One region of the Sphingomonas sp. SORGH_AS_0870 genome, then DNA from elsewhere that is predicted to be linked to it. Evidence: predicted binding sites of a transcription regulator. Region 1 holds the regulator's gene; each other region holds the start of a gene.
What was found. The regulator LexA, encoded in region 1, represses DNA repair genes until DNA is damaged. The targets are predictions, from matches to a motif close to GTTCCNCNCTTGTTCT.

Region 1 (7,255 bases):
GTGCGAGGCGATGGTGCGCTGCACCGGGTCATGGATGTCGGTCGAGTCGTGATAGAAGGCCGACAGCGCGCCGACCACGCCGCACATGATCGCCATCGGATGCGCATCGCGGCGGAAGCCACGGAAGAACGCCGCCAGCTGCTCATGCACCATGGTGTGGCGCGTGATGGTGTTGGTGAAGCCCGACAGCTCGTCCTGGTTCGGCAGTTCGCCGTTCAGCAGCAGATAGGCGACTTCCATGAAGCTGCTATTCTCAGCGAGCTCGCCGATCGGATAGCCGCGATGGAGCAGCACGCCCTCGTCGCCGTCGATATAGGTCAGCTCCGACCGGCACGAGGCGGTCGAGGTGAAGCCGGGGTCATAGGTGAACGCGCCGGTCTGCGCATAGAGCTTGCGGATATCGACCACGTCCGGGCCGATCGAACCCGACATGACCGGATAGTCGAACTCTTTGCCTGCGATGTTGAATTTCGCGGTGTCGCTCATGCTCAATTATCCTTCCTATCTGCGGTCATCTGGTCCGCGATCCGACCCAGGCTTTCCTCACGGCCCAACAGGCTGAGCACGTCGAAGATCCCCGGTGACGTCTTGCGTCCGGTCAAGGCAGCGCGGAGCGGCTGGGCGACCTGGCCGAGCTTGACGCCCTCTGCCTCGGCCACCTTGCGTACCGCGTCTTCCAAAAGCTCCGTATCCCAGTTGTGCACCGCGTCAAGCGCGGTGTGTACGGAAAAGAGAATGTGCCGTGCCTTTTCATCGAGAAGACCGGCGGCGGCATCATCCATGGTCAACGGACGGGTCGCGAAAAGGAACCGCGCGCCATCGGCCAATTCGTTCAGATTAGCGGCGCGCGGCTTCAGCGAGGGCATCGCGGCGGTCAGCAGCGCGACGTCCTCCACGCCCATGCGGCCTGCGGTCAGCGCGGCGAGGCGCGCGTCGTCGGCTTCGCGAATATAATGGCCGTTGAGATTTTCCAGCTTCTTCAGGTCGAAGCGCGACGGCGCCTTGCCCACGGCGGCGAGGTCGAACCACTTCACAGCCTCGTCCCGCGCGATGATCTCGGCATCGCCATGACCCCAGCCCAGACGAAGCAGATAATTGTCGAGCGCTTCCGGAAGGATGCCCATCTCGTCGCGATACGCCTCGATCCCGACCGCGCCGTGACGCTTGGACAGCTTGGCGCCGTCCGATCCGTGGATCAGCGGGATATGCGCATAGATCGGCTCGGCCCAGCCCATCGCCTTGTAGATGGGAAGCTGGCGGAAGGCGTTGTTGAGGTGATCGTCGCCGCGGATGACATGGGTCACGCCCATGTCATGGTCGTCGACCACCACCGCCAGCATATAGGTCGGCGTGCCGTCCGAACGGAGCAGGACCAGATCGTCCAGCTCGGCATTCTGCACGGTGACGCTGCCCTGCACCCGGTCCTCGATCGTGACCGCCCCTTCGCGCGGGGCGCGCAGGCGGACGACGAAGGGCTGGCCCTCGGGCGCGGTCGCGGGATCGGCGTCGCGCCAGGGCGAGCGGATGCGCAGGGGCTGCTTGGCGGCCTGCGCGGCCTCGCGCTGGGCGGCGATCTCGTCCTGCGTCATGTAGCAGCGATAGGCATGGCCCTTGGCCATCATCTCGCGCGCCACCTCGGCATGGCGGTCGGCGCGGGCGAACTGGAACACCGCCTCGCCGTCCCAATCCAGGCCCAGCCAGCGCATGCCGTCCAGGATCGCGTCGATCGCGGGCTGGGTCGAGCGGGCGCGGTCGGTATCCTCGATCCGCAGCAGGAACTTGCCGCCATTCGCCTTGGCGAACAGCCAGTTGAACAGCGCAGTGCGTGCGCCGCCGATATGGAGGAAGCCGGTCGGCGAGGGCGCGAAGCGGGTGACCACTTCGCCTGCGGCCGACCCGGTGGCGATATCATCTGTTGCGCTCAACCGCGCATACTCCCAATCATGAATTTCGATGGCCTATTCAGCCGCCGCAGCCCCTAGCATCAAGCGCGGCCCTCGCCAAATGCCGCGCTGGACGGCGTTGGAACTTTGGGCGGAACGCGAGCGGACGCAGTTGGCGCTGTGGATGCCGGTGGCCTGGGGGCTGGGCATCGCCTTGTGGTTCGTCCTGCCCGATCCGCACGGCTGGGCGGCGCTGATCTGTGTGGCGGGCGGGGTGGGGCTGGCGGCGTTCACCCTGTCCGGCGGCGGCCGCGTGACGCGCGGCATCGGCGTGGCCGCGCTGCTGGTCGGCGGCGGTGCGGCGCTGGCCTGGGCGCGGGCCGAGTCGGTGGCGGCGCCGGTCCTGGCCCGCCCGGTGCTCGCGACCATGACGGGCACGGTGGAGGGCGTCGACCGGTTGGCGGCGCGCGGGCTGATGCGGCTGATGCTGCGACCGTCGGAGGCCAGCGACGGGCGCGGGCGGGCGATCATGTTGCCGCCCCATGTCCGGGTGTCGCTGCCCATCGAGGATGTTCCGGCCGGTCTGGGGCGCGGGGCGATCGTCCGCCTGCGCGCGCGACTCATGCCGCCCGCCGGACCCATTGCGCGCGGCGGCCATGACTTTGCCCGCGCCGCCTGGTTTCAGGGGATCGGCGCGACGGGGCGTGGCTTCGCGCCGGTCGAGGTCCTGCGGCCATCGAGCCGGGGAGAGGGGCTTCGCCAGCGGCTGTCATCCCATATTTCCGCGCGGATCGAGGGGAGTGCGGGCGGTATCGCAGCCGCGCTCGCAACCGGCGATGTCGGCGGCATCGGCGCGGCGGATGCCGACGCGATGCGCCGGGCGGGGCTCGCGCATCTCCTGTCGGTCAGCGGGCTGCACATCACGGCGGTGGTCGGGATCGTCATGGTCCTGACGATCCGGCTGCTCGCGCTCTGGCCATGGCTGGCGCTGCGTGTGCGGTTGCCGCTGGTCGGGGCGCTGGCGGGCGCGGTCGCGGCGATCGGCTATACCGCGCTGACGGGGGCAGAGGTGCCGACGATCCGGTCCTGTGTCGCCGCCATGCTGGTGCTGGTGGCACTGGCGCTGGGACGCGAGGCGATGACGCTGCGGCTGGTCGCGGCGGGGGCGTTCATCGTGCTGCTCTTCCGGCCCGAGGCCCTGATGGGGGCGAGTTTCCAGCTGTCCTTCGCGGCGATCACCGCCATCGTCGCGCTGCACGAACATCCCGCGATGCGGCGCTGGTTCGGTCCGCATCCCGACTGGCGCTGGTCGGTGGCGCGGCAGTTGGGGGCGTTGCTCGTCACCGGGCTGGTGGTCGAGGCCGCGCTGATGCCGATCGCCATCTATCATTTCCACAAGGCGGGGCTGTACGGCGCCTTTGCCAATATCGTCGCCATTCCCTGGACGACCTTTGTCGCGATGCCGCTGGAGATGCTGGCGCTGCTGCTCGATCCCGTGGGGCTGGGCGCGCCCTTCTGGTGGCTGCTCGGCCATGCGCTGGGGGCGCTGCTCTGGCTGGCGCGACAGGTGGCGGCGATGCCGGGGGCGGTGATGGCGCTGCCGGTCGCGCCGGACGGGGCTTTCGCCGTGACGATCCTTGGCGGACTCTGGGTGGCACTGTGGCGGACACGGTGGCGATGGCTGGGCGTGCCGGGCGTGGCGATCGGCGTGATCGCCATGCTGGCCGCGCCTGTGCCCGACCTGATCGTGACCGGCGATGGCCGTCATGCCGCGATCCGCACCGGCGGCGGCATGGCGCTGCTCCGGGAGCGGGCGGGGGATTATGTCCGCAATGCGCTATCCGAAATCGGCGGCAGCGACGATGCACCGCTCGCGCTGGTCGACCAGGCGGAGGCGCGGTGCGGCGCCGATATCTGCCTGACCCGGATCGTGCGGGACGGGCGCGTCTGGCGGGTGGCGGCGACGCGGAGCGGCTATGCGCTGCCCTGGGCCAGCCTGATCGCGCTGTGCGGCCGCGTCGACATCATGATCGCCGACCGGCGGCTGCCCGGGGCGTGCCGCCCGCGCTGGCTGAAGCTCGATGCCCCCGCCTTGCATCGCAGCGGCGGCGTGACGATCCGGCTGTCGGGACCCGTCGCCGAAACCGCGCGGATGCCGGGGGACCGGCACCCCTGGATCGTGGCGAGCGAGGCGCGCGGGCGCTGACCCGCTCGCCCCCTTATCAATCGTAGCGCCGCAGAATGCCCGATAGCTTGCCCTGCACCCGCACCTGGGCGGGCGCGTAACGCTGGGGATCATAGGCGCGGTTGGCGGGGTCGAGCCGGATCATCGAGCCTTCGCGCCGGAAATATTTCAGCGTCGCCTCCGCCTCGTCGATCAGCGCGACGACGATCTGGCCGTCGCGGGCGATGTCGGTGCGGCGGATCAGCGCATAGTCGCCGTCGAGAATACCCGCCTCGACCATCGAATCGCCCGACACTTCCAGCGCATAATGCTCACCCGTGCCGAGCAGGGCGGCGGGAACGGCCAGGGTCGAGCTGCCCTCGAACGCCTCGATCGGGACACCTGCGGCGATACGGCCATGCAGGGGGATCTCGACCACGTCATTGGCGGGCTCGGCAACCGGCTTCGCGGCGGGCGGACGCGCATCGGCCGCGCTGGCGGCGGCCGCGACCGGCTTTTCCGGCCGATCGGGCATCCGCAGCACCTCCAGCGCGCGGGCGCGATTGGGCAGGCGGCGGATGAAGTTGCGTTCCTCCAGCGCGGAGATCAGGCGGTGGACGCCCGATTTGGACTTGAGGTCCAGCGCCTCCTTCATCTCCTCGAAGGAGGGCGAGACGCCGGTTTCCCGCAAACGGTCGTTGATGAAGCAGACAAGCTCATGCTGCTTTGCGGTGAGCATCGCGATCCTCCGTCCAGAACAGACGTGGAACTTATATGGAACGGAAAGGCTTGCGTCAAGCGAGCATCAGGATTTCCGCCGAGTCGCCCGCACGGGCCGGGGGCGCGTGCGGCGGGCGGATCACAAGGCATGTCGAACGCGCCAGGGTCAGCAGCATCGAGCTGTCCTGGATGGCCGCCGCATGAATGCGCCCGTCGATCATCGCGGCGCGCGGATAGTCGATGCGCGGACCGTTGGCGGGCAGATCCTCACCCAGAATGGCGGGGATCGCGCTGGGGAAGGGATCGCCCGCGCCCGCCATATGCGCGACCAGCGGCTTGACGAAGAGAATCGCGGTCACGAAGGCCGACACCGGATTGCCGGGCAGGCCCAGCACGACCATGTCGTTTAGCCGCCCCGCCATCATCGGCTTGCCGGGGCGAAGCGCAATCCGCCAGAAATCGATGCTACCGCCCGCCGCCTTCAGCGCGGGCTGGACCAGATCATGATCCCCCACCGATGCGCCGCCGGTCGTGACGAGCAGGTCGGCCGCGACCCCGGCAAAGGCGTCGCGCAGCCGTTCCAGATTGTCGGGCAAGATGCCCAGGTCGATGATCTCGACGGGGAGGTCGGCGAGCAACGCCGCCAGCATCACGCCGTTCGACTCCGGCAGGGCATCGGCACCCCCCTGTCCGGGGGGCACGAGTTCGTCGCCGGTCGCGGCGATCGCGATCCGGACGCGCGGGCGGACGGGCAGGGTGCCATGGCCGCCGGTCGCCGCCACCGCGATCCGCGCGGGCGTCAGCCGCTGCCCGGCGGCGATCAGCCGGTCGCCTTGCGAAAAATCCAGCCCGCGCCGTCGGACATTGCGTCCGCGATGCGCCGGGCCTTCGCCGGTCAGGGTCAGCGTCCGGTCCTCGCGCCCCGCTTCTTCCTGGACCAGCACCGTGTCGGTGCCCGGTGGCAGCGCGGCGCCGGTGAAGATGCGCGTCGCCTGTCCGACCTCGACCGTCTCCGGAAAGGGGCGCCCGGCGGCGCTTTCGCCGATCACCGTCCAGGGCCCCGGCATATCGTCGAAGCGGATCGCATAGCCGTCCATCGCCGACAGGTCGCGAGACGGCTGGGTCCGCTGCGCCAGCACGTCCCGCGCGGCCCAGCGCCCGGCGGCGTCGCGCAGGGCGAGCTCGATGACGGGCCGGTCGGGGGCGAGGGCGAGCAGGCGCTGTTGGGCTTCGGTAACGGGTAGAAGAATGGCGGTCACTCCTGTTGGCGACAAGACGCGTCGTCGGCGCTGGCGTTCCCGCAGGCGGGCCGGTCAGGCGTGCCAGTCACCCGACTTGCCGCCGGTCTTGGACAACAGGCGAATATCGCCGATCGTCATATGCTTATCGAGCGCCTTGGCCATGTCATAGACGGTCAGCAGCGTAACCGACACGGCCGCCAGCGCCTCCATCTCCACCCCGGTCTGGCCCGCCGTCGCGGCGGTGGCGGTCGCGGTCACGCCTTCGGCATCCAGGGTCAGTTCGATCTCGACCTTGCTGAGCGGAAGCGGGTGGCAGAGCGGGATCAGGTCACTGGTCTTCTTGGCGGCCATGATCCCCGCGACCCGCGCGACGGCGAGCACGTCACCCTTCTGGACGCTGCCCGCCGCGATCGCAGCGGCGGCCTCGGCCGACATGGTGATCCGCCCCTGCGCCACCGCCTGCCGGGCCGTCACCGACTTGGCCCCGACATCGACCATCCGCGCCGAACCGGTCTCGTCCAGATGGGTGAGGCCGGTCATCCGATCAGTTCACGGGTCGCCGCCTCGACATCCTGCTGGCGCATCAGCGCTTCGCCGATCAGGAAGCAGTGAATGCCATGCTCGGCCATCGCGTCGAGATCGGCGCGAGTCGTCAGCCCGCTCTCGGCGACGAAGGTGCAACCCTGCGGCGCGCGTCCGACCAGTTCGTAGGTCCGCTGAAAATCGACCGAGAAGTCCCTGAGATCGCGATTGTTCACCCCGATCAGCCGCGACTTCAGCCGGGCGGCGCGCTCCATCTCGGCGGCGTCGTGCACCTCGACCAGCGCGTCCATGCCGCACTCGATCGCGGCGGCCTCGATCTCCTGCATCTGGCCGTCGTCCAGCGCGGCGACGATGATCAGGATGGCGTCGGCTCCCAGCGCGCGGGCCTCATGCACCTGCCAGGGATCGACCATGAAGTCCTTGCGCAGCACCGGGATCGACACCGCCGCGCGCGCTTGCTCCAGAAACAGGTCGGCCCCCTGGAACCAGCGCTCGTCGGTCAGCACCGACAGGCACGCCGCGCCCCCGGCCTCATAGGCGCGGGCATGGGCGGGGGGATCGAAATCGGCGCGGATCAGGCCCTTGGACGGGCTGGCCTTCTTCACCTCGGCGATCAGCGCATGGCCGGTCTTGGCGTCGAGCGCGGCGCGAAAGCCGCGCGGGGCGGACACCGTGTCGATCTTGGCATCGAGATCGGACAGCGA
Region 2 (7,255 bases), 520 kb from region 1:
GCGTGTCGACCACGAAGGACCGCGTGGTCATCACCTATATCGACAATGTCCGGGGCCGGGCGAGCGTCTTTGCCCCCACCGCCACCGGCTGGGCGTCCTCGGCGGTGCAAGTGCCCGACAATATGACCGTCGACGTGGCCAGCACGAGCGACCGGTCGGACATCGTCTATCTGTCGACCTCGGGCTTCACGACCCCGACCGTCCTGTCGCGCTTCGATGCGGCGAAACCGTCCGCGCCGCAGGTGCTCAAGACGCTGCCCGCCCGGTTCGACGCGACCGGCGCGACGGTCCATCAATATGAGGCGGTGTCGACCGACGGCACCAAGATCCCCTATTTCGTCGTCCTGCCCAAGGGCGCGAAGCTGGACGGCACCACGCCGACGCTGATGACCGCCTATGGTGGATTCGAGATTGCGCGGCTGCCCTATTATCTGGGGTCGACCGGCAAGATCTGGACCGAGCGCGGCGGGGCGTTCGTGCTCGCCAATATCCGGGGCGGCGGCGAGTTCGGGCCGAAATGGCATGACGCGGGCCGCAAGACCAAGCGGCAGATCATCTATGACGACTTCGCCTCGGTCGCCAAGGACCTGTTCGCCCGGCATATCACCAGCCCGCAGAAGCTGGGCATCTATGGCGGCTCGAACGGCGGCCTGCTGATGGGGGTCGAACTGACCCAGCATCCCGAGCTGTGGAAGGCGGTGACGATCCAGGTCCCGCTGCTCGACATGGTCCGCTATCAAAAGATCGCGGCGGGTGATTCGTGGAAGGACGAATATGGCTCGATCGACGTGCCCGAAGAGGCCGCGTTCCTGCGCAAGATCTCGCCCTATGCCAATATCCGCAAAGGCGTCGCCTATCCCGAGCCCTATATCTGGACGACCACCAAGGACGATCGGGTCGGGCCGCAACATGCCCGCAAGTTCGCGGCGCGGCTGGGTGAATATGGCATCCCCTATCTCTTCTACGAGGATATGGCGGGTGGCCATTCGGGCGACGCCGACATCGCGCAGGGCGCCCGGCTGAATGCCCAGCAGATGGTCTATTTCGCCCAGAAACTGATGGGCCCGGCGAAGTGAACCAGGGGGCGCGAGCGCATGCCGTTCGCTCGCGCCATTTATCGATGGGCGATTGCGGCGTAATTGCTCTTGCTGCGTTGCGGCAGGACGGGCAAATGCAGGGCATGACCGATATGACGACGACCGAGCGCCGTCCGGCTGAGCCGGCGGCGGGCGCTCCTGCGATCATCTTCGAAGCCATTGTGAAGATGCAGGCGGTGTCCGCCATGTATAATCGCGGCGAAGTGGTGTTGGCGCCCCATGTGATCTACACGCGGCATGACGAGCTGTACGTCGATGCCACGACCGTCGAGCGGGACGGCAAGCCGCCGCGCGAGGAAAAGATGGGGACGTTCAAGCTGGCGGGCTTGGGCTCGCTGCGCCTGACCCCGCGCCGCTTCCCCGCCAGCGCGCTGTTCGAGCGGGATGCGGAGAAATACAGGAACTGCGCCCTGATGATGGTCGATCCCGCCTGATCGGGCATCGCTGAAATCTCGGGCGGGCGGGTGTTCCCCGACCGCCCCCAAATGTCGGATCAGCGGCAGCGGACCTGGTTCTGCTCGATCGACCGCCCGGCCAGCGCACCACCCGCCGCGCCCAGCAGCGTCGCGATCGTGCTGCTTCGCCCGCCGACCAGATTGCCCAATATGCCGCCCGCCGCGCCGCCGATGATCAGGCCGGTCGTGCCGTCCGACCGACGGCAATAATAACGGCCATCGGTGCCCGCATAGACACGATCCTGCGGTTGCAGCACGCGCTCGCGATATTGCGGGCCGTCCCGATAATCGCCGACCGGGTCGTAATAGGGTTCGCCATTGGCATAGCCATCCGCCGGGATCGACGGTGCAACACGATAGCCACCGGGACCGCCGGACGGCGGCGGGGCAGGGCGGTCATAGCCGTCGTCATATCCGCCACGTTCGCGCCGCGACAGATACAGCTCGGCCTCCTGACGGTAGATCTGATATTCCCGGTCGAACCGCGCCTGTGCCGCGCGGAAGCGCGCATCGTCGGCGGCGGTCTGTGCCGTGGCGGGAATGGCAGTCAGGGTGACGGCCGTCGTGATCGCGACGGTGGCCAAGCGGCGAAAGCCCATCGGTTATCCTCCAACGCCCGGACAATCGGGCGATGCGACCGATACGGCTACGAATCGATATGGTTCCTGAACGACGCCCGGATCAGGCGACGCTTTTGGTGACGAAGCTGTCCATCACCCGCTTACGCCCCGCCTGTTCGAAATCGATCTCCAGCTTGTTGCCCTCGATCGCGGCGATCGCCCCATATCCGAATTTCTGGTGGAAGACCCGGTCGCCCACGCCCAGGTCGTCGCGCCCCTTTTGCCCCAGCCCGACCGAGGGTGCGCGCGACTCGACGATCCGCGCGGGGCGCGTCGGCGTCGCGCTCTGGCTGGTCGCCGCTCGCTGCCAGCCCGGCCCGCGCCCCGTCCCCCGCGCCACATTGGCGAAGGGGTCGGCATGTTCGGACCAGTTGGCGCGCCACAGACTTTCGCCGCCGGTCATGCTCGTCTCGCTGTCGATATGCTCGGGCGGCAGTTCGCCGACGAAGCGGCTCGGCAGGCTGGAGGTCCATTGGCCATAGATGCGGCGGTTGGCTGCATGCAGGATCACCGCCTTGCGCCGCGCGCGGGTGATCGCGACATAGGCGAGGCGCCGTTCCTCCTCCAGGCTGCGCGTGCCGCCTTCATCGATCGCCCGCTGCGAGGGGAACAGCCCTTCCTCCCAGCCCGCGAGGAAGACGGTGTCGAACTCCAGCCCCTTGGCGGCGTGGATCGTCATGATCGTCACCTCGGGCTCGCGCTGGTCGCCGTCGCGTTCCATGACCAGCGACACATGCTCCAGAAACGCGCCGAGCGACTCGTAATCCTCCATCGCGCGGACGAGTTCGGACAGGTTCTCCAGCCGCCCGGCCGCCTCCGCCGACTTCTCGTTCTGGTACATGGCGGTATAGCCGCTCTCGTCCAGCAGCTGTCGGGCAAGTTCGGGGTGCGGCAGGTCGCGGGCCATGTCGCGCCACCGGGCGATGTCGCCGATCAGATTGCCAAGGCTCCGCCGCGCCTGCGGGGTCAGTTCGTCGGTGTCGAGGATACGCGCCGACGCCAGGGTCAGCGGCAGGCCCTCGGCCCGCGCCAATTGGTGGATCTTGGCCAGCGCCTTGTCGCCCAGCCCGCGCTTGGGAACGTTGACGATCCGCTCGAACGCCAGATCGTCCGATGGCTGGTTGACCACCCGCAGATAGGCCAGCGCATCGCGGATTTCGGCGCGCTCGTAGAAGCGGAAGCCGCCGACGATCCGGTACGGCAGGCCGATCGCGATGAAGCGATCCTCGAACTCGCGCGTCTGGTGCGAGGCGCGGACCAGGATCGCAATGTCGCCATAGGAGGTGCCGGATCGCCGCGCCGCCTCGATCTCCTCGCCGACGCGGCGGGCCTCTTCGGGACCGTCCCAGACGCCCAGCACCCGGACCTTTTCGCCCACGTCGAGTTCGGTCCACAGCGTCTTGCCCAGCCGCCCGCCATTATTGGCGATCACGCCCGACGCCGCCCCCAGGATATGCGGGGTCGAACGGTAATTCTGTTCCAGCCGGATGACCTTGGCACCGGGGAAGTCCCGCTCGAAGCGCAGGATATTCTCCACCTGCGCGCCGCGCCAGGAATAGATGGACTGGTCGTCGTCGCCGACGCACGCGATATTCTTGCGTGCCTGCGCGAGCAGCCGCAGCCAGAGATACTGGACGCTGTTGGTGTCCTGATATTCGTCGACCATGATGTAGCGGAAACGCTGCTGATAATGCTCCAGCACATCGCGATGCGTCTTCAGGATGGTCAGCATGTGGAGTAGAAGATCGCCGAAGTCGCAGGCGTTCACGCTGCGCAGCCGGTCCTGATACTGGCGATACAGCTCGGCCCCGCGGCCATTGGCATAGCGTTCGGCCTCGCCCGCATCGATATCGCCGGGGACCAGCCCCTTGTTCTTCCACTCGTCGATCAGCCCGCCGAGCGCCCGTGCCGGGAAGCGCTTCTCGTCAATATCGGCCGCGACGATCAGCTGCTTGAGCAGGCGGAGCTGGTCGTCGGTGTCGAGGATGGTGAAGTTCGACTGGAGCCCGACCAACTCGGCATGGCGGCGCAGCATCTTGGCACCGATGGCATGGAATGTGCCCAGCCATGGCATCCCTTCGACGGCATCGCCGACCAGCCGCCCGACGCGTTCCCGCATCTCGCGTGCGGCCTTGTTGGTGAAGGTGACGGACAGGATTTCGGAAGGCCAGGCCTTGCGGGTGTAGAGCAGATGCGCCAGCCGCGCGGTCAACGCCGCCGTCTTGCCCGTGCCCGCGCCCGCCAGCACCAGGACCGGGCCATCGGTGGTCAGCACCGCCTCACGCTGTGCCGGGTTCAGCGTGCGCAGATAGGGGTAATCGGCCATTTGTCCGGTGGAAATCCGGGCGGGATCGGCGGAGGGAGCGACGGTCATCGCGAACAGTTAGGGAACGTTGGCCGCCGGGGCAACCTTCGGCCGTTCGATGGCGATGCTGTGTCATAGCGGGATCTGTCACACGGGCGTCCCACGCCCGACCCGAAACCGACATGCGGGCGGCCTAGGGGCGGTGCGTGCCGACGAGCGACGGGGTGGAAACACCGACGCCGCCGTGACGGGCACGACCCCATGCAGGAGCTTCCCATGAGCAAGATCTTTGCCGTCGCCCTTGCGACCTCGTTTTTCCTATCCGGTACCTCCGTCCAGGCGCAGATCCGCGAACCGGTCAGCATCAAGGTCCGTCACGCCGATCTCGATCTCCATCGACCCGATCACCGGGCGATGCTCGACGCCCGCATTCGTCGCGCGGCGGCGATCGTATGCGGACCCATCACCAATGATCTGGCGCAGAACGAAGGCGTGACCCGGTGTCGCGCCGAGATGCAGGCCGACGCCGCCGTGAAGGTCGCCACGCTGCTCGCCGCCCCCGTCATGCTGGCCAGCACGCGATAAGGGCCTGTCCGGGATAGGGCGGGACGTCGCACGAGGGCGTCCCGCCGCATCCCGGCATGGCATTCGCCACGGCTTACGGGCCCGGCGTCATAAAAACGTCACCTCCGTGGCGCAACGGACGTTCATCATGACACCTTATGCGCTTGCCGGCGGGGAATCCGAATCTCGCATTCGTGGACCGAAGCTCGATGCGTCGCTGCATCCGTCAGGGCGGTGGATTTTCCTCGCGCTGATCGTCGGTGGCCTGGCCTATGCGGGGGTCAGCATCCTGAGCGATACGGCACGGGTCGGCGAGCCGATGGCGGTCGGTGTCTTCGCCTTTCTGGGCCTCGCTCTGCTGATCGCGCTGGGCTTCGAGTTCGTCAACGGCTTCCACGATACCGCCAATGCGGTGGCGACGGTGATCTATACCCATTCGCTTCCCGCGCCGGTGGCCGTCATATGGTCGGGTTTCTTCAACTTCCTCGGCGTCGTCACCTCCACCGGCGCGGTCGCCTATTCCATCATCACCCTGCTGCCGATCGATCTGATGCTGCATGTCGGATCGGCGGGCGGGTTCGCGATGATCTTCGCGCTGCTGCTGGCGGCGGTGATCTGGAATCTGGCGACCTGGGCGGTGGGGCTGCCCAATTCGTCCAGCCACGCGCTGATCGGGTCGATCCTGGGAGTCGGCCTCGCCAACCAGCTTCTGTCCAGCATCCCGGGCACATCGGGCGTCGACATGGAGCAGGTGCGGAAAGTGCTGTCCGCGCTGCTGTTCAGTCCGCTGATCGGCTTTGCCGGTGCGCTGATGCTGCTCCTCGTCATGAAGCGTTTTTTCCGCGACGACCGCCTGTATCGCGAACCCGAGGGCGATACGCCCCCGCCGCGCGGCATCCGGGCGCTGCTGATCTTCACCTGCACGGCGGTCAGCTTCGCGCATGGCGGCAATGACGGGCAGAAGGGGATGGGGCTGATCATGCTGATCCTGATCGGCTGCGCGCCCACCGCCTATGCGCTCAACCGGACGCTGCCCGAAAGTGCGATGCCCGCCTTTGTCCGCAGCGCCGACATCGCCTCCGCCGCCTATGCCGCGCACGGCACCGGCCATGTGGTCCCGCTGGACCAGGCCCGCGCCGCCGTCGTCGATGGCGTGCGCGCCAAGGCGATCGATACGCCGCAGGTCTATGAGGGCCTGTCGGTTCTGTCGCACGACATTGGCGAGCGGATCGCCGATTACGGCACGCTCAGCCGCGTACCCGCAGCGATCGTTCCCAATCTGCGCAACGATATGTATCTGGTTCTCGATACCACCCGGATGGTGACCAAGGACGAAGGCGCCAAGAGCCGTTTCACCGCCGGTCAGATCGAGTCGCTCAACGGCTATGCCAAGCAGCTGGAGCGCGGCACCCGCTATATCCCGCTCTGGGTGAAGATCACGGTCGCCCTGGCGCTGGGCCTGGGGACGATGGTCGGCTGGCGGCGGATCGTGGTCACGGTCGGCGAGCGGATCGGCAAGACGCATCTGACCTATGGCATGGGGGCGGCGGCCGAGCTGATGACGGCGGCGACGATCCTGCTCGCCGACCAGCTGGGGCGGCCGGTGTCGACCACGCATATCCTGTCCTCCGGCGTCGCCGGTGCCTCGGTCGCCAATGGCGCCGGGCTGCAGGCGCGGACGATCCGCAACATGGCGCTCGCCTGGATCATGACCCTGCCGGTCGCGATGCTGCTGTCGGGCACGCTTTACTGGCTGCTGCTGAAGCTGACCGAGGTGCTCGCGGGCTGATCCGGCCTGCCGGGTCGCAGCTTATAGGTCTTTACGGCGGCATTTGGCTTCTGCCACAGCGGGCGGATGACCCGTGCCTCGACACCTTCGCACCGCCATATCCTGCTGGCCAGTCTGACCGGGACGGCGGTCGAGTTCTACGATTTCTATATCTATGCAACGGCGGCGGCGCTGGTGTTCGGGCCGCTCTTCTTCCCCGCCTCCTCGGCGGCGGCGCAATTGCTGTTGTCCTATGCCAGCTTCGGGCTCGCCTTCGTCGCGCGGCCGGTTGGCGCGATCGCCTTTGGTCACTTCGGCGACCGGGTCGGGCGAAAGTCGACGCTGGTGGTCAGCCTGATGCTGATGGGCGGATCGACCGTCGCCATCGCCTTCCTGCCGACCTATGCGCAGGCGGGCTGGATCGCCCCGTTGCTGTTGTGCATCGC
Region 3 (7,255 bases), 2.1 Mb from region 1:
CTTCGTCCCCGGCGGTCAGCCTGTCCCCTGCGACCAGCCGGTGGCGCAGATTGTACAGGCCGGTCAGGGTCAGGTCGGTCGTCTCGGCCAGGATGCGCTTGCGCGTGGCGTCGAGTTCCTCGGCGAGGTCGGCGATGACCCGGCGGGCGGGGTCGCTGGCATCGGGAAAGGGGAAGGGGTCGAAACTCGTCGTCTTCACGTAGACCGCAGGCTGGTTATAGACCCCCAGCATGCCTGCGTTCGCGAGATACCATGCCTCATGGGTCGAGGATTGCAGGATACCCAGGACGTCGCTGTCTGCCGTGGCAATGCAGATCAGCTTGTTGTCGGGCAGGGTGTCGGCGGGCAGGAACTGGAAGATGCGATGCTTGGCCGTCTCGACGGTCGCGATATAGCGCGACAGGCCGTCGAGCGCGGGGCGCAACTCGCGGCGGGGTTCGCCGAACAGCCACCATTGGTTGCGATAGGTCGCCCGTGCATTGCCGTCGCGCTCGGGCTTCACGCTTCGCAGCACATGGCCATAGACCTCGGGAAAGCGCTGGCGCACCTCGGCTTCGGACAGGCCGAGCAGGTCGATCACCATGGCCCCGCGCGTCCGCGCGGTCAGGTCGCGGCCGTGGCAATAGGGACGGATATGCCGTTCCAGCCCCTCGCGGCGGCCGAGCCCCAGCATTTCCGCCTCGGCCGGTGACACGATGAAGCCCGCACCATGGAGTTTCACGCCGGGCGAACATAGCCATTGGTTTGCGAGCAACGGCCGGGCCTGGGTCACGTCCGTTCCCACCGACAGGTCCGCATTGATCCGCCCGACCGTCTCGGCGAAGCGGATGTCAGGCGTGTCGCTGTCCAGCCCGCTCTCTTCGGCGATGTGCAGGCGTCGGCCGTCGACCGTGCCGCGCCCCATGACCGTCATCGCGATCCGCACCATCGCGGCATCGGGCGTCGCCTTGGTCCAGGGATGGTCGGGGATGGCCAGCAGGATCGACAGCGGCGGCGTACCCTCCAGCGCGCGGGCGATGACCCGGCGGCCGAAGGTCTGGGTGATCGAATTGGTCGTGACGAAGCCGAAGCGGATCAGCGGCGTATCCCGCGCCGCCAGCGCCTGCGCGGCGCGGTCCCACCAATAGAGGACGTAATCGGCGGCGCGCGGCATCTTGGGATAGGCGCGCCACAGCGCCTCCGCCATGCCCTCGGGCAAGCGCCCGCGCAGGTCCTTGCCGCCGATGAAGGGCGGGTTGCCGACGATGAACTCCGCCTCCGGCCAGGGTGTCCGCTGGCCCGAGGGGGTGAGCAGCGCGTCGGCGGTGACGATCGACTGGACATCCTCCAGCACCGGGTCGGACACCTGCCCGCCATTGCGCAACTGCCAGCGTATATAGCCCAGCCACAGCACCAGCTGCGCGATGGCGGCGGCGCGGGCGTTGACCTCGATCCCGTGGAAATTGCGCGGGTGCACCGTCTCGGTATCCAGATGCAGTATCTCCTCGCCCGACAGCTCGGCCAGCACCTCCAGCACCTCGCCCTCCAGCCGCTTCATCAGCTCGAGCGTGACATAGAGGAAATTGCCGGTGCCGCAGGCCGGGTCCAGGACGCGGATCGCCGCCAGCCGCCGGTGGAAATCGCGCACCCGCTGGACGGCGGCGCGGGGATTGTCGGCGCGTTCATTCTCCATCGCGCTCAGCACCTGCGCCCAGTCGTCGCGCAAGGGGGCGATGACGGTCGCGGTCACCAGCCGCTCGACATAGGCGCGCGGCGTGTAATGCGCGCCCAGCCGCCGCCGCTGCGCCGGATCGAGCGCCTGTTCGAGCAGCGTGCCGAAGATGGCGGGCTCGACATCGCGCCAGTCGCGCCTGGCGGCGGCGAGCAGCTCGCCAATCTCCTCGCGGTTGAGGGGCAGGGCGTCGGCGGTGTGGAACAGCCCGCCATTGAATCGCCGCACCGCGCAGCGCAGCACATTGGCCTCGCCGCCCCGGTCCATCGAATGCCACAGATCCTCGATCCAGGGCACGAAGGCATCGGGTCGCTCGCGCGCGTCCGATAATAGGGTGACGAAACCCCCGGCGGGCAGCAGTCCGCTATGCTCGGCGAACATGGTGAACAGACAGCGCATCAGGAACAGCGCCACCCCCTCCGGCTCATGCCCGCGCTCCTCCAGCAGCCTGGAGATGCTGGCCAGCCGAGTCGCCACGTCGCGGGTGACGGCGGCGGCATGGCGGGTCGGGTCGAGCGAATGCGGCGCGTCCCAGATCGCCGCCAGCCGCTGGCGCACCTCCTCGCGGCGCAGATCGTCCAGCGCGATGCGGAAGCGGGCGCGGTCGGGGAATTGCTTGTAATGCTTCCCCTGACCCGAAAAGTCGGCGAACAGCTCGATCACCCGACCGACATCGACCACGATCAGGAAGGGCGGCCAGCCATGATCGACGGGCAGCGCGCGGGCATATTGCTCGGCCTGTTCGCGCGCGCGGCGCATCAATATGTCCCATTGCCGCGACCGGGGCGCGGCGCCCGCCCCATCGGGGAGCAGGCCGGGGAGCAGCGGGCCCTCTGCGGCGAGCGATTTCGCGCCCAGGCCCTCGCGGCTCTGCTTGGCCTCCAGCACGAAGCAGCCGCGCTTGTAGAGGTCGATCCGCCCGCGCCGGTCCTCGTCACCGGGCAGGACGACCGCGCGTTCGAAGACATAGTCGTTGCGGGTGCTGGTCGCGTGGGCGGGCTCGGGCGGGGCGACGCCGAGGATCGCGCACAGCTCGGTCAGGAACAGCGCGTAATTGGCGCGCTCCGCCCCGCCTTCGCACGCCTGCCAGCGCCGAATGAACGCCTCGATCGCCGCCGGGCTCGCCATGAATCGAAATCCTCCCGATGGGGATCATCGGGAGGATTTGAGATTAGGCGAGCGATGTCCCCTCCGTTTCGGAGGCGGTTATTCCGCGCCTCCGTTCAGCCTGAGCGAAGTCGAAGGCCAAGGGAATCGGGAACCCGCCGGGCGTACGCTTCGACTTCGCTCAGCGCGAACGGCCGTGGGGATATGGGTCCGTGACGATGCAAGACTTATCCCCCGTACATCGCCATCGCATCGCGCCGGAACGCCGCGCCGCTGTCGGTGCGGCTGTAGAACATGTGCCCGCCCGGATAGACGTTCAGATGCACCCGCTGCGCCACGCCATAGCTCGGCATCTGGTCGACGATCAGCCGCGACGCGAAATAGGGGCAGGACAGGTCGTCCCAGCCATGGACGATCATCACCTTCATCTTGGGATCGTTGGCGATCGCCTTGCGCAGGTCGGTGACGGGGGTGTCGTCGGGCTTGCCGCGATCCCAGGCGCTGTTCACCTCATAGGACAGCGCATGGTAGCGCGCGTCGGTCTTCCAGCCCACTTCGCGCGTCACGAAATCGACCATCGCGCTGGTCGTCGGCGCGATCAGCGAGTCGAGCAGCGGGTCGTTGGACTGCTGCTGCGACGACCAGGGGAAGGGGTCGAAGGCGGTGACGTTCGAGTCGTAGATGCTGCCGATCGTCGAATCATTGCGGTGAATCTCGCGCAAGTACGTCCGCGTGTCGATCCGCCCGCCCAGCCGGCGGACCAGCGCGGGGTCGAGGCCGGTCAGCTCGGTCACGCGGCTGACCAGCCGGTCGACCGCCTGGGTGTCCGACCGCCCGCGCATCAGGTCGCGGAGATAATCGCCGCGCGCATAGGCCTCGACGCCCGCCATCGCCTCGGGGGTCAGCTTGCCCTGCCGCTCCAGCTGGGCCGCCGCCATCGAGGGCAGGTCGATCATCCAGGGCAGCGGCGACAGCGCGGTGGCGTCGTCGCCCGAGGCGGGGTCGAGATAGGGCGATACCATCACCAGCCCGTTGACCCCGACGCCGATCTGCGACTGAAGCTCGTAGGCGATGCGCGGCGCGCGATAGCCGCCATAGCTTTCGCCCATCACATATTTGGGCGAGCGCAACCGGCCTTCCTTGACCAGCCAGTCATAGACGACCTTGGAGAGATATTTGATGTCCGGGTCGTTGGCGTAGAAGGCTTTCTTGGTCTCCGCCTCGTCCACCAGGCTGCGGCTGAAGCCGGTGCCGATCGGATCGATGAAGACCAGGTCGGTAAAGTCCAGCCAGCTGTTCGGATTGTCGGTCGTGACCGGCGCGTCGGACGGTGCATCGCCCTGCGCGCCGAAGGGGACGCGCTTGGGGCCCACCGCGCCCATGTTGAGATAGACCGACGACGCGCCCGGCCCGCCGTTGAACGCGAAGGTCACCGGGCGCTGCACATCGCCGCCGGGCACGGTATAGGCGGTATAGACGACCTGCCCGATCTCCTTGCCCTTGTCGTCGCGCACCGGGATCGTGCCCACGGTCGCCTTGTAGGTGACGACCCGGCCACCGATCCGCGCGCTTTGCGTGATCGTCCTGTCGGCGGGGAGCGGCGGACGCTTGCTGTCGTCGTCCTTGGTCTCGGTGGTCTTGGTCTCGGTCTTCTCGGCCTTTTGCGCCAGGGCAGGCGTCGTCTGGGCGGCCAGCAGCAACAGGGCGGACAGGTGCAGGGTCTTGGACAAGATGGAAACGCTCCCCCTCGGAAATGAGACAGTGTATCATGCAAAGCGCGGGAATTGCCAAGCCCCCGGCTTTTCAAGGGGATCATGGGCGAAGCTCCGGCGTTCCTGCAAGCCCGTCCCAAACGCCCCTCGCAATGGGGCGTGTCGCTTCCTATCTCGCCTCTGGCCTTCTCTCCGGAACAGAAGTAGAACCTGCCTCATGCTGACCAAGATTTCCGTCCGCGGCGCGCGCGAGCACAATCTCAAGGATGTCGATATCGACATTCCCCGTGACACGCTGACGGTGATCACCGGCCTGTCGGGGTCGGGCAAGTCTTCGCTCGCGTTCGACACCATCTATGCCGAGGGGCAGCGCCGCTATGTCGAGTCGCTGTCGGCCTATGCGCGCCAGTTCCTGGAGATGATGCAGAAGCCGGACGTCGACCATATCGAGGGGCTGTCGCCCGCCATCTCGATCGAGCAGAAGACGACCAGCCGCAATCCGCGCTCGACCGTGGCGACGGTCACCGAAATCTACGACTATATGCGCCTGCTCTGGGCGCGCGTCGGCATCCCCTACAGCCCCGCCACCGGCGAGCCGATCGCGGCGCAGACGGTCAGCCAGATGGTCGACCGGGTGATGACGTTGCCCGAGGGCACGCGCCTGTACCTGCTCGCGCCCGTCGTTCGCGGCCGCAAGGGCGAATATCGCAAGGAAATGGCCGAGTGGCAGAAGGCGGGCTTCACCCGCGTCCGCATCGACGGCCAGCTCTACGAGATCGACGAGGCGCCGGCGCTCGACAAGAAGTTCAAGCATGACATCGAGGTGGTGGTCGATCGCCTGGTGGTGCGCGAGGATATCGCCACGCGCCTCGCCGACAGTTTCGAGACCGCGCTGAAGCTGGCCGACGGGCTTGCCTATGTCGATCCCGCCGATCCGGTCGAGCCGCACACGCCAAAATCGGCGGTGCTGGGCGACAATGCGCCCGATGGCCGCATCGTGTTCTCGGAGAAATTCGCCTGCCCGATTTCCGGCTTCACCATCTCCGAGATCGAACCGCGCCTCTTCTCGTTCAACGCGCCGCAGGGGGCGTGCCCGGCCTGTGACGGGCTGGGCGAGAAGCTGATCTTCGACGAGGATCTGGTCGTCCCCAATCACGAGCTGTCGATCAAGAAGGGCGCGGTCGTGCCCTGGGCCAAGTCCAACCCGCCCAGCCCCTATTATATGCAGGTGCTGGGCAGCCTCGCGCGCGAGTTCGGTTTCTCGCTGGAGACGCCGTGGAAGGACCTCGACCCCAAGGTGCAGGAGGTGATCCTGCACGGCACCAAGGGCAAGGCGGTCACGCTGACCTTCATCGACGGCAAGAAGTCCTATGACGTCAAGAAGCCGTTCGAGGGTGTGATCGGCAACCTCAACCGCCGGATGCTCCAGACCGAGAGCGCGTGGATGCGCGAGGAACTGTCCAACTATCAGTCGTCGCAGCCCTGCGAAGTCTGCCACGGCGCGCGGTTGAAGCCCGAGGCGCGGGCGGTGAAGATCGCCATGCAGGACATCTCTTACGCGACTCGCCTGTCGGTGGTGGACGCGCTGGCGTTTTTCACCAGCCTGCCCGAACATCTGACCGACCAGCAGCGCGCCATCGCGCAGCCGATCCTGAAGGAGATCGTCGAGCGGCTGGGCTTCCTCAACAATGTCGGGCTGGATTACCTCAATCTCGACCGGACCAGCGGCACGCTGTCGGGCGGCGAGAGCCAGCGGATTCGCCTGGCGTCGCAGATCGGCTCGGGCCTGTCGGGCGTGCTCTACGTGCTGGACGAGCCGTCGATCGGGCTTCACCAGCGCGACAACGACATGCTGCTGGCGACGCTGCGGCGGTTGCGCGACCTGGGCAACACGGTGCTGGTGGTCGAGCATGACGAGGATGCGATCCGCACCGCCGATTATGTCATCGACATGGGGCCGGGGGCGGGCGTGCATGGCGGCCAGATCGTCGCGCACGGCACGCTCAAGCAGTTGCTCAAGTCCAAGACCAGCGTCACCGCCGATTACCTCAACGGTACGCGCGAGATCGCGGTGCCCGCCAAGCGACGCAAGGGCTCGGGCAAGAAGCTGACCGTGCACAAGGCGACGGCCAACAACCTGCAGGGCGTGACCGCGAGCATTCCGCTCGGCACCTTCACCTGCATCACTGGCGTGTCGGGGTCGGGCAAGTCGAGCTTCACCATCGACACGCTCTACGCCGCCGCCGCGCGCACGCTGAACGGCGCGCGCATCCTGGCGGGCAAGCATGAGAAGATCAGCGGGCTCGAACATCTCGACAAGGTGATCGACATCGACCAGTCGCCGATCGGCCGCACCCCGCGATCGAACCCGGCGACCTATACTGGCGCCTTCACCCAGATCCGCGACTGGTTCGCCGGGCTGCCCGAGGCGCAGGCGCGGGGCTACAAGCCCGGCCGTTTCAGCTTCAACGTCAAGGGCGGCCGGTGCGAGGCATGCCAGGGCGACGGCGTGCTCAAGATCGAGATGCACTTCCTGCCCGACGTCTATGTGACGTGCGACGTCTGCCACGGCGCGCGCTACAATCGCGAGACGCTGGAGGTGAAGTTCAAGGGCCACTCGATCGCCGATGTGCTCGACATGACGGTCGAGGATGCCGCCGAATTCTTCCAGGCGGTGCCGCCGATCCGCGACAAGATGGCGATGCTGGTCGAGGTGGGGCTGGGT
Region 4 (7,255 bases), 1.1 Mb from region 1:
GCACCCAGCGGATCGGTCCGCGTCGCGGCGAGGCGCATCGTCTCTATCCCGTCACCCGGATCGATCCGCTCGATGCGCAGGTGGAAGAGGCGGGCGAGATGCACGACATCGCGGGTCGCGCGCGCGGTGCCGATCGCGAGCCGCTGCTCGCTGCCGTCGATCCGGTCGAGCAGCAGCACCAATGTGCGCACACCGCGCCCGCGCGCCTGCAACAGCAGCATCATGTCGGCGAGCAGGTCGGCGATCACTTGCTCAATCGCCTCGGCGGTGCCGATCGGCTCGAGCAGCCGGCGCTTTGCGACCGGCGTCTCCTCGGGCACGACCGGCACGATCGGTTCGGGGACACGCCCCAGTGCGTCGTCGAGGCGGCGGACACTCGCCATGCCTAGCCGCCGGGCGAGCGGCCCGCGTGGCAGCGGCAGGAGATCGGCGATCCGGTCGAGCCCAAACCGGTTCGCCGCCGCTGTTGCCTCCGGGGTCAGGCGGAGTGCGGCAGGAGGTAAGGGAGCCAGCGCCTGTGCCTCTTGTCCGCCGGGAACCAGCAGGATGGCATCGCGACCGAAACGGGCGAGCGCATGAGCTGCGCCCGGCGTGGAGGCGACCGTGACTCGTGCGGTCAGGCCGAAGCGTCGGCAGAACCGGACCAGTCGTTGGCAGAAGCGGGTCTCGCCCCCGTGCAGATGCGCGACGCCGCTCAGGTCCAGCCACAGCCCGTCCGATCCGCTGACCGCGGCGGTCGGTGTCCAATGGCGCACGGCATGCAGCGCCAGATCCGCCAGCAACGCCATATCTGCCGCCCGGTCGGCGGGGCGGATGTCGAGATCCGGGATTAGCGCCCGCGCCTGCGTCACCGCCATGCCCGGGGTCAGTCCGAGCGTCATCGCCGCCGGGCAAGCGGCGGAGATCACCTGTCGCTGTCCGATCTGCTCAGCCAATACCATCGGCACGAGGTTCAACGCGGGTGCTGGCCCTGATACTGCCTTGTGCTGACCCGGTGCGCTGGGGTGTCTGAACGGATGGTCCGCCGCCTCAGACCGACGACCCAGCTCGCGCATCGGCGGTCGCTGGTGCAGCGGCAGTGCCGCTACCTGCTTCTCCACCGTTGCACGCGCAGCGCCTTGCGCCCAGCGCGCACCGGGACGCCAGCCGCCGCCCCGCGGCACCGAGCAGGCACCGGGGTCGTCGTCGATGGGAAGCATAGGCGCGGGCCTTGGTTCAGGCAGCGCGCGCGGCCGCTCCAGCCGTCGCAGTCGCTCGATCGCGAGATGCGGCAGGTAGAGCGAGGCGACCCGTGTCATCGCATGCCTCCAAGTCCATCGTGAAGCCCGGGCCACCGCGCTGGCGTGCCAGCTCGACCATCCAGCGCGCGCGGCCGACCCCGGGGGCGAGGAGCGGCGCGGAAGGCGCGCAGGCGATCCGCCACCGTGTCATGGCCGCCGACAGCTCGGTCAGTGGGCAGGTGCCCTGTCGGCGCCAGCGACGCGAGAGCAGGGCAGGGGTATTTCCCGTCATGGCCGCCAGCTGCAGTCGCCGGGTCGCAACCATGTCGGCGCGCTTTACCTCGCCGACGACCGCTGCAAGCCCGCCATGACGCAAGCCATCCTCCATGACGGCCAGAACGTCCTTGTCTTCACGTACCTCGGCGAAGAACAGCGTTGCAGGGCTGAGCCCGGCCTGTTCGAGACCCGGCGCATAGAGGTCGAACCGGGTGAGCGCCCAGAGCACCCGGCGGCCGCTCAGCGCTGCTGCGCGCGCGGCAATCCCGACCGCGAACAGCGTGGCAGCTGCATCATCTGTAAGGGTCGGTGTCGCCGAAGACGTCTCGTGCAGACCGCCGAGCGCCAGGCCGCCGCCCGTCAATCGCGTGTCTACCGCCTCGATGCCGAAAGGCAGGACTGCACCCTCACCGCTTCGCACAGCGCCTATGGCGCCCCGCAGGCGGGCCAGTGTTTCGATGGGTGGGGCGGTGGAAGACATCATTGCTGCGACTCATATGTTCGCTATATGTTCCGTTGATTCCACTGGCGGGTCAAGGCGTTGCGCAAGCGGATCGATAATCGGAACGGGACAGGGGCGTGGTAGAGGGCCGCAAAAGGGGCAGCCAAGAAGGCGGGGCAGGGACCGATCACGATCATATCGGGCGGCGTCTGCGCACGTTGGAGGAGTGTGCCCTGCACAAGCGTACGTTGCGTCTCACCTGTCCAAAATGCGGTCACGTCCGCGTCCTCGACGCGGTTGCGCTCTGGTGGATGTTTTACCGGCGAGGATGGGACGGCACGCTCGGATTGGTGGGACGGCGATTATGCTGCTCGGCATGCCAAGCGGAAGGACGCACCCAGCGTCCCCATATGGTGATCGGGCGGGACCAGCCCACCGGCGCTGCTCTGCCCTATCCGGACGCCGCGACGTGGAAGAAGCTTGTCTCGCGCTACCGGTCGTGATCGAACAGGCGAATGTGTAATCTTTACAACATCAAGGTCGATCCCCGGACCTATTTCGACGCGCTTGCTGAGGTCGACGATACGAGCAACACGCTGGAGGTCGAGAAGGATTACGCGGCGCCCGGTAAACCCGGCTATGTCGTGCGTCATTCGGCCGGCGAGCGGGTGCTGAGCACCATGCGCTGGGGCTTCCCGACGCGCAAACCGCGTAAACGTCCGGCCCGCGAAGGGGAGCTGCCGTTCCTCTACGACTGGTGGACGAACGCGCGGAATATGCAGAGCAATATGTGGAAGCCCTGGCTGATGCGGACCGAGCATCGCTGCCTGGTGCCCTTCACCCGCTTTGCCGAGCCCAAGGCTGCGGCCGATCGGAAGGGCCCGGGCGACACCAACTGGTGGTTCTCCGTCGAGGATCAGCCAGCGCCGTGCTTCGCCGGGCTATGGAAGGTCGATCAGGATCATGACCGGGTCTATGCCTTCTGCACGACCGAGCCCAATCCGCTGGTGGCGCCCAAGCACCCCAAGGCGATGCCGGTCATCCTGCTGGCCGAAGATCAGGAACGCTGGCTGAACGCCCCGGTGGAGGAGGCGCTCAGCTTGCTGACAGCCTATCCGTCACAGCTGATGAGCGTTGCCTGAGCATGGTCTGCAACCGCTATTATGACGGGCCGCCGAGCGATCACTTCGACGGTACGCGGTTCTTCAATCCGGGGCAGCCCGGCACTGATCGGGGCTTGCGCGCCATCCTGCGCTGGAAACTGGCGGGGGCTGCTGCCAAATGGCCGAAGTCGGTGCCGGTCACGCCCGCCAGGCCCGAGGCGCGCGTCGATGGCCTGTGCGTGACGATGGTGGGTCATGCGTCGCTGCTGATCCAGGCGGCAGGGGTGAACATCCTCACCGATCCGGTCTGGTCGGAGCGTGCCAGTCCATTCCGCCGCGTCGGGCCGAAGCGGGTGACCGCACCGGGGATCGCGTTCGACGACCTCCCCCCGGTCGATGTCGTGCTATTGAGCCACGCGCATTACGATCATCTCGATGTCGACACGCTGCGGCGCCTCCACGCCGCACACGACCCGCTGATGGCGATGCCGCTCGGCAACGATGCCATCGTCCGGGCGGCGGTACCGGCCGCGCGATGCCAGATCGGCGACTGGTGGGGCCGGCTTGACCTCGGCAACGGCACCGCGACGACACTAACACCGGCCAACCACTGGTCGAACCGCTGGCCGAGCGACACGCGCATGACGCTGTGGAGCGGGCATTATCTGGACACGCCTTCCGGGACGATCTGGTTCGTCGGCGACACCGGCTATGGCGATGGACGCATCTTCGGCGAGGTGCGCGGGCGGTTGGGTGCGCCCGATGTCGCGCTCATCCCGATCGGAGCCTATGCGCCGCGATGGTTCATGGCCGCACAGCATGTCGATCCAGCCGAGGCCGTGCGGATCTTCACAGACGTGGGGGGAGGACGTGCGCTGGGCATTCATTGGGGGACCTTCCAGCTGACCGACGAGGCCCGTGAAGCGCCGGTCGCGGAACTGGCGACAGCGCTGGACGCGGCGCGCATCGCCCCGGACCGCTTCGTCGCGGCGGAAGCGGGCGGCGTGTACCGCTTCAGCTAGAGCATCTCCAAGTGCACGCGTCCCCTGGCGCGCGGCTATAGCTCATCGGGGTGAGTGAGGGCATCCGCATCGAGCGTCAGGTCGGCCGCCGCCCGGTTATCCCGCACTGCGCGCTGCTCGCTGCCTTGGGGATGACGATGACATCGCCCTGCACCGGCAGCCAGGCCAGCGCCAGTTGGGGCGGCGAAGCACCGAGTTCGTCGGCGACGCCACGCTGTTGTGCTGATTACTGCAATTGCAGTCCCCGACTGGGTGTCTGCACCTGTGCCGCCAGCATTCGCGCGTGATCGCCTGCTTGCTGCTGCAATCGCATTGCGGCTGGCATTCCCTCAGCGACCCATTGATTAAGCAGGTTGCGCGCCTTCGGATCGGCGAACGCCTTCGCGGCCAACGGCCGCAGCTTTGCCATTGCCTTTGGATCACGCCGCCATTCATCCAGCCATGCATCGACCGCCGAATGTCCACCGCGCATCTCGTCAAGGGTCGGGGAGGCGGGTGAGTGGGGTTGGGACAGCTTTGTCAATGCCGGCAACGACACCGCACTAGGCGATACCGGCGCCGTTTCGCTTGTGGGCGCAGGTAACGGGAGCGCGGGCGAGGTGAATCTTGCAGCATCCTGCGCGATCCCTTGTCGGATGCGCGCTGCGAGTTTGCCGGTGAGTTTTATCTTCTCTTCGTCCGCGACCTCGACCGCCATGCGCAGGAATGCTTCACTTCCTGCGATCAGCTCGACCGTTCCCCATTTTCGTTGCGCTAGCTTGAGCGCCGCGACCACATCGGCACGCCGGAGCGTGTGGATCGCTACAGTTGGTCCATGGTCAGTGAACGCTGGTCCCGGCTGATTGATGCGGCGGTAGATGCAGGCCCCATCGTCACGGTGCCACTCATAGCCGGCGACCGGAACGCCCGTAGCGGCATGGTCCCCGGAGGACGCGACTACCATCGGCACCGTAAGGTCGAGTGCCTTCGGGACAGAAGGAGCGCTCGCGCCGGCGCACCAGGCGTCGTAAGACGGAAAGCGCGCGGCGGCATCGAGTGCGGCCACGGCCGGCGCGGTCGCCGCCATCAGATCCCGTTCGATCCCTGCGAAGTGCATGCCAAATAGCTTGCGCGTGGCGTTCAGCTGGTCCCGGCGCCCGCGCCAATCGCTGGCGTTGATCTGGGCAGCGATGGCCCGCCGCCACGCGATGATCGTCGCACGTGCCTGCGTACGTTGCGCGCCGAGCTGTTCGCGTGCGGCGGTCACTGCGCCTGCGTGCGCATCGCGCGCTGCCTCATAGCCGGGACGACGTTCCTGCCCCGGCATGTAGCGAGGTTTATGCATGACGATCTGATCGGGACTGCCCGCGCTGAATGGGCCAAGCCGATCAGCCTGCACAAGCTGCGTCAGCGCCGCGCCGCGGGCGGCGATGCTCGCCGAGATCGCGCGCTCGCCCATCGTGATCCGCGCGCCGTTGGTACCGGAGCGTGCGTAGCCGAGCCCTTCCTTGCCGAGCTTCTCGTGAAGCTCGTCCCATGAGCGGGCACGCGCGATGATCGGGGCAGCAATCGTCATCGCGATGCGCTCGAAGGACATGCGCCCGGTGCGCGCCTCATAGCCGCGCGCGCCGCGCGATACCCTTTTGTCGACAGCCTTGTCCAAGGTGCGGCGGTCGGGCGGGTGCACCCCGGTGGCGCTGCCATCCACATGGCGGACCAGCCGACCGCTATCGATGTGGCGCACGCCGTCGACATCGACCCGGTACTGCGCGCCCTTTTCGGCCTCCCAGCCCTGCTGGTGTTCTATCAAGGCTGCCGCCTGACCGGCGGCGTTGAGCTGCCAGCCGTCGCCTGCCGCGACGACCGTGCCGGTCTCCGGATGCACGCGGTTGGCCGCGACATGCACATGATAGTGTCGGGTATTGCTATGGGCGGCGTAGATCGCCTGATGCTCTTCCAAGTTCAGGACACGCATGAGCAGCGTGACCGCTTCGTCGACCTGTTCCGGCGTCGGGTGTTCGTTCTCACCCCAGCTGATGACGTAGTGCTCGATAGGGTCAGTGCCGCCGGCACGCGTGATCTGTGCCAGCATCTCGATCTGCGCGCGTTCGAATTGCGGGGTGACGTTGCGGTAGCCGATGAGGTCGACCTTCTCGCCACCATGCGCCTGGTCGGTGACATAGCCGAGCAGCGCATGGTCGGCGTGGTCAGCAAGGCCGAGAACCTCCAGCGTGGCTGGGTCGGCATCGCGCAGATAGTCAGAGAGCGCGATGAAATGCGCGCGCACCTGTGCCACGGTGGTATGCTCCACCTGCTTCTTGAGGGCGCGCGCTGTGGCGCGGCGCTGCTGGCGATTGCGGTGGCTGATTGCGACGACAATCATCGCAGCTCCGTCCTTGCCAGCAGATGGAGCGCTTCGATCAGCGCCTCAAGGTGGCGGACGAGCGCATGGTCCACCACCTTGCCGTTCTTCACCGCGGTACGGCATGCCGCCAGCGTGGCGAGGCTTTGTGCCATGAGCGGCTCGTAGGGGCGCAGCACGACCCCCTGGCGTAGCACCGCCGCGCGGATGAAGGCCGCACGGCTTAGCCCCGAGGCTGCGACTGCCAGTTCGAACTGCGCGAGCTGCGCTGCGTCGAGCTTGGTCGAAATCGCTTGCGATCCGCGGTCCGGCGTTGGTTCATCGACGCCCATCGCAGCCTCCGGCTGCCGAGGGTGTGACAAGCGGAGCGCGGAACACCCGCATGGCCCGGTTTACCGGGCCCATCCTGCCCTCTCTACCCCCTACTTCCGTTCTGACCCTCTGGTCACCCCGGTTGTGCTGACGCTGCAGGACACGAACGTGTGGCCGGGACACGAGCGAGGCCAATGTTGATGTCGACGTCGGGTCACTTGCCTGACGCCGGATTGGAGGAGATGCCCCGCGGCTATGGAGCGTGATCATGCTATCAACGTCTCATAACGGGCATCGCTGGCTTGAAACCGCTTTGCCGCCGCCAGGAGGTCGCAGTCGTTGCTAGCGGATCTGATGGACGCAAGCGAGTCGACGAATTCTTCCCAGCAATCGACTACTTCGTCAGTCAGTCGATGTGCTGGCACATTTCGGGGCAACGGCTGGGAAGGTGCTGCCCGCGTGACCTGTTCGAGCACGGGGAGTGCGGCATCGAAGCCGAGCCAGCGTGCGAAGCCGCCGGACGTGGCAAAGTGCAGCAA

Region 2: QE363_RS12025 (UvrD-helicase domain-containing protein) is a predicted target of LexA. The motif match lies at 4,549-4,564, and genes of this name have one in related genera.
Region 3: uvrA (excinuclease ABC subunit UvrA) is a predicted target of LexA. The motif match lies at 4,725-4,740, and genes of this name have one in related genera.
Region 4: QE363_RS19455 (ImuA family protein) is a predicted target of LexA. The motif match lies at 1,996-2,011, and genes of this name have one in related genera.

Annotation. Positions count from the first base shown of each region.
Region 1 is NZ_JAVIYW010000002.1:3,091,989-3,099,243, reverse strand. It holds gene QE363_RS14360 (citrate synthase) at 1-486, opposite strand, end outside; gene gltX (glutamate--tRNA ligase) at 489-1,925, opposite strand; gene QE363_RS14350 (ComEC/Rec2 family competence protein) at 2,005-4,089, shown strand; gene lexA (transcriptional repressor LexA) at 4,106-4,786, opposite strand; gene glp (gephyrin-like molybdotransferase Glp) at 4,842-6,026, opposite strand; gene moaC (cyclic pyranopterin monophosphate synthase MoaC) at 6,081-6,548, opposite strand; gene trpC (indole-3-glycerol phosphate synthase TrpC) at 6,545-7,255, opposite strand, start outside.
Region 2 is NZ_JAVIYW010000002.1:2,573,592-2,580,846, reverse strand. It holds gene QE363_RS12040 (prolyl oligopeptidase family serine peptidase) at 1-1,076, shown strand, start outside; gene QE363_RS12035 (hypothetical protein) at 1,172-1,531, shown strand; gene QE363_RS12030 (glycine zipper 2TM domain-containing protein) at 1,591-2,151, opposite strand; gene QE363_RS12025 (UvrD-helicase domain-containing protein) at 2,234-4,546, opposite strand; gene QE363_RS12020 (UrcA family protein) at 4,754-5,062, shown strand; gene QE363_RS12015 (anion permease) at 5,190-6,830, shown strand; gene QE363_RS12010 (MFS transporter) at 6,897-7,255, shown strand, end outside.
Region 3 is NZ_JAVIYW010000002.1:1,012,372-1,019,626, forward strand. It holds gene QE363_RS05240 (DNA methyltransferase) at 1-2,839, opposite strand, end outside; gene QE363_RS05245 (S10 family serine carboxypeptidase-like protein) at 3,046-4,548, opposite strand; gene uvrA (excinuclease ABC subunit UvrA) at 4,748-7,255, shown strand, end outside.
Region 4 is NZ_JAVIYW010000002.1:4,197,383-4,204,637, reverse strand. It holds gene QE363_RS19460 (DNA polymerase Y family protein) at 1-1,298, opposite strand, end outside; gene QE363_RS19455 (ImuA family protein) at 1,216-1,977, opposite strand; gene QE363_RS19450 (SOS response-associated peptidase family protein) at 2,454-3,080, shown strand; gene QE363_RS19445 (MBL fold metallo-hydrolase) at 3,083-4,063, shown strand; gene QE363_RS19440 (relaxase/mobilization nuclease domain-containing protein) at 4,290-6,425, opposite strand; gene QE363_RS19435 (hypothetical protein) at 6,422-6,736, opposite strand; gene QE363_RS19430 (hypothetical protein) at 6,983-7,255, opposite strand, start outside.